Regions from separate parts of the Collinsella sp. TM04-29 genome, predicted to be linked through region 1. Evidence: riboswitches for the same ligand, from Rfam matches in the RefSeq annotation. Region 1 holds a riboswitch; the other holds the start of a gene.
The links. A riboswitch is a leader RNA that binds a small molecule or an ion and turns the genes downstream of it on or off. The one in region 1 is predicted to bind thiamine pyrophosphate.
Positions count from the first base shown of each region.

Region 2: linked by a shared signal. The riboswitch ahead of thiM (hydroxyethylthiazole kinase) and the one ahead of thiC (phosphomethylpyrimidine synthase ThiC) in region 1 are both predicted to bind thiamine pyrophosphate.

Region 1 covers NZ_QSPW01000001.1:1,193,087-1,197,135, reverse strand. The annotation lists gene thiD (bifunctional hydroxymethylpyrimidine kinase/phosphomethylpyrimidine kinase) at 1-2, opposite strand, end outside; gene thiC (phosphomethylpyrimidine synthase ThiC) at 183-1,517, opposite strand; TPP riboswitch at 1,509-1,625, opposite strand; gene DXD39_RS05400 (hypothetical protein) at 1,688-2,209, shown strand; gene DXD39_RS05395 (YaaA family protein) at 2,233-3,042, opposite strand; gene DXD39_RS05390 (aminopeptidase) at 3,146-4,049, opposite strand, start outside.
Region 2 covers NZ_QSPW01000004.1:85,767-89,815, forward strand. The annotation lists gene DXD39_RS08210 (5-methyltetrahydropteroyltriglutamate--homocysteine S-methyltransferase) at 1-497, opposite strand, end outside; gene DXD39_RS08215 (LysR family transcriptional regulator) at 653-1,549, opposite strand; gene DXD39_RS08220 (HAD-IIB family hydrolase) at 1,560-2,468, opposite strand; TPP riboswitch at 2,632-2,742, shown strand; gene thiM (hydroxyethylthiazole kinase) at 2,794-3,633, shown strand; gene DXD39_RS08230 (thiamine-binding protein) at 3,637-3,978, shown strand; gene DXD39_RS08235 (thiamine phosphate synthase) at 3,975-4,049, shown strand, end outside.

The DNA of each region.
Region 1 (4,049 bases):
ATGTTTGCTCCCTTGTTCGGTCGGAATCAAATGGGTCTTTAAGCCAGCATTATAAAGATGCCCGGGCCGACTCTATGTCGAACCCGGGCGGGCGATGCAATCTTTACGCAAATGTAAGCAAATGTTCACACGTCAACAACGGTCGACGTCGCGGTGCTTCCAAAAGCAATCGTGGCGACGAGTTAGTCCTCCATGCCGAGGTCGATTGTCGTGCCCTCGAACACCTTGTTGACAGTGCGGACGGCGCACATCTTGCCGCACATGGTGCAGGTTCCCTCAGTGGCGGCGGGGGATTCCTCGTAGCGCTTCTTGCCGGTGACCGGGTCGAGGGCGCACTTCCACATGGCGTCCCAGTCGAGCTTGCGGCGTGCCTGGCCCATCTTGTCGTCCATGTCACGGGCGTGCGGTACCTTCTTGGCGATGTCGGCGGCGTGTGCGGCAATCTTGGTGGCCATGAGGCCATCGAGCACGTCCTGGGCGTTAGGCAGGCATAGGTGCTCTGCCGGTGTCACGTAGCACAGGAAGTCGGCGCCGGAACTGGCGGAGATGGCGCCACCAATGGCGGCGGTGATGTGGTCGTAGCCTACGCCGATATCGGTCACCAGCGGCCCCAGCACATAGAACGGGGCGTTGTGGCACAGGCGCTTCTGCAGCTTCATGTTGGCTGCGATCTCGTCGAGCGCCATGTGACCCGGGCCTTCGACCATAACCTGGACGCCGGCGGCCCAGGCGCGCTTGCACAGCTTGCCCAGCTCGATCATCTCGGCGGTCTCGGTTGCGTCGTTGGAGTCGTAGAGACAACCCGGGCGGCAGGAGTCGCCGAGCGAGATCGTCACGTCGTATTCGTGGCAGATCTCGAGCACCTCGTCGTAGAACTCGTAGAAGGGGTTCTCGTTACCGGTGACCTCCATCCAACCAAACAGCAGCGAGCCGCCGCGGCTGACGATGTTCATGAGGCGGCCAGTCTCCTTAAAGGTCTTGATGACCGACTTGTTGATGCCGCAGTGGATGGTCATAAAGTCCACGCCGTCCTCGGCGTGCGCGCGCACGACCTCGAGCAGGTCGTCCTTGGTCAGCTTGACCAGCGGCTTTTCCATGTAGCCGATGGCGTCGTACATCGGCACCGTGCCCACCATGAGCGGCGTCTCGTCGATGAGCTGCTGGCGGAACTGGCGCGTCTTGCCCGAGTTGGAGAGGTCCATGATGGCGTCGGCGCCAAAGTCCTCGGCGATCTTGACCTTCTTCCACTCCTCGGCGGCATCGGCCTTATCGCCCGAGATGCCCAGGTTGACGTTGACCTTGGTGGAAAGGCCCTCGCCGACGCCAAAGGCGCGCATGCCCTTTTTGATATGCACGATGTTGGCGGGGATGGCGATGCGGCCGTCGGCCACGCGCTCGCGGATGTACTCGGGGTCGCGATGCTCGCGCTCGGCGACTTCTTTCATCTGCGGCGTGATTTGCCCGGCGCGGGCGAAGTCGATTTGCGTGACGAGCTTGGGCTCGGTCTGTGTGCTCATTGGCACGGCTCCCTTCGTTGGCATTACCCATATCAGGTTTGCGGGTCAGGGCGGGCGCGCCCAATCTCAGCCTGCCGTCTTGTCCTGCAAGCTCCCCGTTATGTCATGGGCTCAAGTATAGCCTGAATGGGTACGATTGGGCCAACGAGCATGTCCGTGGGGAGGCGAACATGGAAGACAAGCATCTATATCGAGAGACACAATGGGATGTATCGGCCGAGGAAAGCCGTGCGCACCATGGCCTTGTCGCGATTGGTTTTGCGGTGCTTGCCGTGCTGGTGATTGCCTTTTGTATCTGGACGCTTGGCGGTCGCGGCGGCGCTGCATGGGAGTTCGAGGCTGATGATAGTCTACCGATTATGACGATGAGGAGTACTGGCGGTAATGCCAATACGCTCGCCGTTCCGGGCGATTATTGGTATCCGCGCGACGAGTTTGTGCAATTGCAACTGAGTGGCGGATCCATTCCGGGCGAAGAAATCGAACGCGTGACGTTTGATGCGACGCTCAAAACGCTGACGGTCGAGCTCAAAGATCAAGGGGATGTGCCCACGACGATGGATATCGCGCTGACGGAATGGCGCCTGGAGCCCCCGTCGGGCGTCAAAGTATCCGACGTAGAGCACGTTAAGATTACCTACCAAGATGGCTCGACGAGCGAGATTGCAAAGGCCGACGGCTTGGCGGAGTAACGGGGTGTTTGGAAACGGCGGGTCTATTGTGCCTGCGCGTTCATGAAAACCAGGGTGTTTTTGTCTGAAAGCTCGGGGATGTGCCGATAGCCGATGTTGAATGCGGTAAGTTCGCTTGCATCCTCGAGCTTGTTTTCTGCCATCCACCGCACCATGGAGCCGCGCGCCTTTTTGCTGGCGGTCGACCGTTGGATGGGCTTGCCGTTGCGGATACCCTCGCCAAAGAGGCATGTGACGGCCGTGGCGTCGCCCGCGAGGTGGGGCAGAACGGCTTTGGCATACTCTACGCTGGCGAGGTTGACGATCGTGGTGTTTGAACCTGCCGGGGCGATAGCCCGTGCGAGCTTGTCGCCCCAAAACGCGTAGAGGTCTCGGGTATCGTCGACGGCAAGCTTTGCGCCCATCTCCAGCCGATACGGTTCGACGGCATGAAAGGGGCGAACGCACCCGTAGAGGCCGGAGAGGATCCATAGATGGTCTTGCAGCCATGTGAGCTGCGCGGAATCCATCACCTCGGGCGCCATGCTCTGGTACTGAATGCCGTGATAGGACATGATGGCAGGGGAGATGCGGCGGGCGAGTGCGGGATTGTCGAGATCGCCGTTATTCAGGATGGGCCGGAACTCATGCAGGGTGTTGAGGCAAGGCCCCAGCAGTTTGTCACTCACGTTCCATAGCGCCTGCAGGCTGTCGCTGCCTTCATTCCGCTCGATATCTAGCAGTGCGCGGTGGAGGCGAGCCGTCTCGCGCGCAAAGGGTGGAATGCCCAGGACTTCAAAAGCATCTTGGGCCGCGCGCATCTGCTTGGCGGGCGAAATGACGACCTGCAGCATGGACTCTCCTCTGCCAAAAAGGAAGTTGCGGTGGAATACGGTCTGTTTTGGCCGTTTATGGGCCAGGTTAGTCTGTATTTCACCGCAACTGATGAAGGGTTGGTTACGCGCGCTCGATGAAGGCCTTGTAGCCGCGATAGGCCTCGTAGATATCGGCCTTGTTAGCGACCTCCCACAGGGCGTGCATGGACAGGACGGCAACGCCAGAGTCGATGACGTTCATGCCGTACTTAGCCATGATGTATGCGATGGTGCCGCCGCCGCCCGCGTTGACGCGACCGAGCTCGCAGGTCTGGAAGTCCACGCCGGCCTCGTCCATGATGTCGCGGATGAGGGCCACATACTCGGCGTCGGCGTCGTTAGAGCCGCCCTTGCCGCGGCTGCCCGTGTACTTGTTAAAGCACAGGCCGCGACCCATAAAGGCTGCGTTCTTGGTTTCGAACTTGCCGGCGTAGCCCGGGTCGAAGCCGGCGGACACGTCGGAGGAGAGCATGCGGCTGCGGGCGAGCGCGCGGCGCAGGGCCAGCGGGCTATCCTCGCCGGCGAGCGTCATGATCTCGGCGACGGTGTTCTCGAAGAAGCGGCTCGTCATGCCGGTGGCACCCACGGAACCGATCTCCTCCTTGTCGACGATGAGTGTGATGCTCGTGCGCTCCACATTGGCCACATTGATCTGGGCGAGCATGGACGGATAGGCGCAGACACGGTCGTCGTGGCCATAGCCCAGAATCATGGAGCGGTCGAGGCCCATGTCACGGGCGGGGCCGGCGGGCACGACCTCGATCTCGGCGGAGAGGAAGTCCTCCTCCTCGACGTCGTACTGCTCCTTGAGGATATCCAGGAACATCTGCTTGACGGGCTCCTTGGGAGCGTCCTTGTCGTCCTCGTCAAACTTGACGGGGCGGCCGCCCACGATCACGTCGAGGATCTCGGCGTCGACGGCGTCCTTGGCGGGCTTGGCCATCTGCTCGCTCGAGAGGTGGATCAGCAGGTCGGAGATGGTAAAG
Region 2 (4,049 bases), on a different contig from region 1:
ACAGCGCGCAGGCTCTCCTGCTGGCCATCGCAGCGGTCGAGCGTAACCTCCGAGAACGTCTGGATCGGCGCCGGAATGGTCTGGCGTGCAACGTGGCCCTCCCCCTCGAGTGCCTTGACAAACTTAAAGTGCTCGACGAAGGGGTGGTTCTCGCCGCTGATGGGGCCGGTCACCACGGCGGTGTCAGCCGTGGTCTCCTCGTCGTGGAACATATAGCCCGTACGCGAGGTGCGGCGTTCAATGCCGTTGAGCCCCCACATAAAGTCGAGGTGCCAGTAACTGCGACGAAACTCGCCATCGGTAATCACTTGCAGGCCAGCGGCCTTTTGCTTGTCCACCAGTTCGCGAATAGCCTCATCCTCGACAGCCTTAAGCCCCTCGGCATCAAGCGTGCCTGCCGCATAGGCAGCGCGGGCATCCTTTACGGCCTGCGGACGAAGAAAGCTGCCGACGATATCAGCGCGAAACGGCGCGTTCGGTTGAATTGAAGTGCTCATAGATATCTCCCTTTGCATTGGTTGCTTTACTGGAACAGAGTATGAGCGCTCATATAGCCATCGTAAAATATACGTTTATAACAGTTTGATATAGATGCTTCCTATATCAGTTGGGACTGCCATGAAGAGATTTGACCTGTGCAGGACGCAGCAGTCTAGATATGCTGACGGATCGCGTCGATATAGGCTTGACCGTAGCGCGTAAGCGTCGTGTTCTTGCGCGTGATGATGCCGATCTCCATGTACTCATCCACATCGAGCGGAATCGAGATAATGCCGGGGCCGTTGAGCTCGTGGCTGATCACGCCCGAGCATACCGTGTAGCCGTTGAGGCCCATGGCCAGGTTGAACAGCGTCGCACGGTCGCGCACGCGGATATTCTTGCGACGCTCAAACGTCGAGGTCAGCTCCTCGGAATAGTAAAACGAGTTGTAACTGCCCTGCTCGTAGGACAGGAACGGGTAGTCTTCCAAGTCCTCGAGCGTCACGCTGGAGCGGGCCGCCAGCGGATGGTCGGCACAGACGAAGACATGCGGCGTGGCGCAGAAAAGCCCCTCGAATACGAGCTCGTTGGCCGCCAGCATGCGCTCGATAACCTCGCGGTTATGCTCGGATAAGTACAGGATGCCCAGTTCGCTTTTCATATGCGCGACGTCCTCGATAATCTCGTGAGTCTGCTCCTCGCGCAGGGTAAAGTCATAGCGCGCGGCATCGAACTCACGGATCACATCGACAAACGCGTTGACGGCAAAGGAATAATGCTGGCAGCTCACACTAAAGTGCGGCACCTGCTCGGACGCGCCCTTGTACTTGCCTTCGAGCAGATCCGCCTGATCGAGCACCTGGCGCGCGTAGCCCAAGAAGGTCTCGCCCTCCTCGGACACAATGACACCCTTGTTGGTGCGCTCAAAGATGTGCACACCCATCTCGTTTTCGAGATCGCGGATCGACGCGGTAATCGAAGGCTGCGACACAAAGAGCCGGCGCGAGGCCTCGGTGATGCTGCCGCATTCGGCAACTTTGACGACATACCTGAGCTGTTGAAGCTTCATGATGGCCTCCCTAGACGTCCGCGAAACCCGAACCCGCCGCATCTGCCTGACGCATAAACGACGGCATCTCCCCCGTCGCGGCGCAGGCGGCAATCTGATGCAGAGCCCCGGCAACCGCATCGTCTGCCGCAGCGCCGATATGCCAGCGCGCGGCAGCCGTGACGGCCTCGTTGGCATTGGCGACTGCAACGGAGTTGGGGACGGCACCGATCATGGGCAGGTCGTTATCGGAATCGCCAAATACGGCCACCTCGTCGGACGTCAGGTCCAAAGCGCGCGCCAGCTCCAGCGCAGCGCAACCCTTGTCCCAACCTGCTGGAAGAATGTCGAACAGGCGCACACGATTGTTGGGAAACACGAGCGAGAGTTCCGGCACCTCAGCGGCAACGCGCTCGCGTAGCTCCGCGAGCTCCTCACGCGAACGAGCACTCCAGATATTCGCCTTGAACACCGACGCGTCATCGACGACAGGACGGCACGGGGCCTCTTCGCCCTTGAGCCATGCGTTGCCGCCCGACTCCATGGCGCGGCGCACGCGCTCGGGGTCGCTCGTCACACAATAGGCATCGTTGCCCCAAAAGTCATCACCCAGGCCGTAGACCTTCAGATACGTATCGTCGGTCTCTTGCTCCAAGTAGTCAGCCAAGCGCATAAGGGCGGCGTTGTCGGTCGCATGCGAGGCTACCACCTCGCCGTCCACAAACATGACCTGGCCGTTGCAGAACGCGCCGGTCGAGAAGCACTCGGCGCGATTGCGGAACATCCAGCCCATCGCGGAGGGTTGGCGACCCGAAACCGGGCCAAAGTGCAGACCCGCCGCCTGCATGGCATGAATGCCCTCGATGGCGTAGTCGCTGGCGCCGTCATGCCCGGCTGGAATCAGCGTATCGTCCATATCGGTCAGCACAAGTTTAATCATAAGGCCCCCTCGGTCATTCTTAATCCCGTCTATTGTACCGACCTGCCAAAAAGAGACAGGTTTATATTGGCAGGTTTTATCTGGGAAAACGCAGCGCCCCTGTTGCCACCTGCCAAAATAAACCTGTCCCTTTTTGGCAGGTGCGCTAGTATAGGGAACAACAGATTCGATGCGGGAGTGCCGGCGGTGCAAACCACAAGGCTGAGAGGGCATGGGGCCCAATCCTTTGAACCTGTCAGTTAATGCTGGCGTAGGGAGCATGCCGCCTTTGCAGGGGCGCTGTCTATGCACAGCGCCCCTTTTCTATGCCAAGGAGGCATGTGCAGTGATTGATTCGGAACAGCTTAAGCAAAATGTGGTCAAGGCCGTGGAAGAGATTCGCGCCACCAATCCGATGGCCGGCTCCATCACCAACACGGTGACGATCGACTTTGTCGCCAACGCACAGCTCGCCGTGGGCGGTTCGGCCGCCATGGTTTATCTACCAGACGAGGGCGAGGCACTCGTTGCCGGCGGCGGCGCCATCTATCTCAATATGGGCACGCTCTTCCCCATCTACGAGCAGACGATTCCCCGCGCGGCCAAGGCGGCACACCACGCCGGCAAGCCCTGGGTGCTCGATCCGGTGGGCCTGGGCATCGGTAGCCTGCGCACCCAGCTGGTAAACGAGCTCAAGCAGTACAAGCCCGCCATCGTACGCGGCAACGCCTCCGAGATCATCGCGCTCGCCGGCCTGTGGGGTCTTGGGGGCGAGGCAGCCGATCTGAGCCGCGTGCGCGGTGTCGATACCACCGACACGGTCGATGCCGCCCGCGATGCCGCCGTAGCGCTCGCCCGCTACACTGGCGGCGCCGTGGTGGTCTCGGGCGAAGTCGACCTGATTACCGACGGCACGACCGTAGCCAAATCCCACGGCGGCAGCCCGCTCATGTCAAAGATTACCGGCTGCGGTTGCTCGCAGGGCGGCGTGCTAGCCGTGTACGCCTGCGCTGCCGATCCGTTTACGGCAGCCGTCTGCGGCACCGCCGTCTACAACGTAGCCGGCACGCGTGCCGCCGCTGTCGCCGATGCCCCGGCAAGCTTTAAGGTCGCCTTTATCGACGAGCTCTACCGCGCAACCGCCCAGGACATCGCCGATAACCGACTCGAGCTCGAGGAGGCATAAGCCATGTCCGAGCCCGCAACCAACGCCGGCATGAACACGCTCGTCGCCGTGGCCATCGCCCCGTGTGGCACCGGCGATGAACTGTCCGCCGAGGTCGCTGAGGTCGTGCGCGTCATTCGCGAGAGCGGCCTTCCCAACCGCACCACCTCGATGTTCACCGAGATCGAGGGCGACTGGGACGAGGTCATGCAGGTCGTGCGCGACGCAACCTTTGTGTTAGCGAGCAAGGGCATCCGCACCGAAGTCGTGCTCAAGGCCGATATTCGACCCGGATTTACCGACACCATGACTGGCAAGCTCGAGCGCATGGAAGCACAGATCAAGAAACAGGAGGAAGCACGATGAGCATCCGCGACAACCTTGATATCTCGGCCTATCTGGTACTCGGCCCCGAAAACACGCTCGGGCGCCCCGTG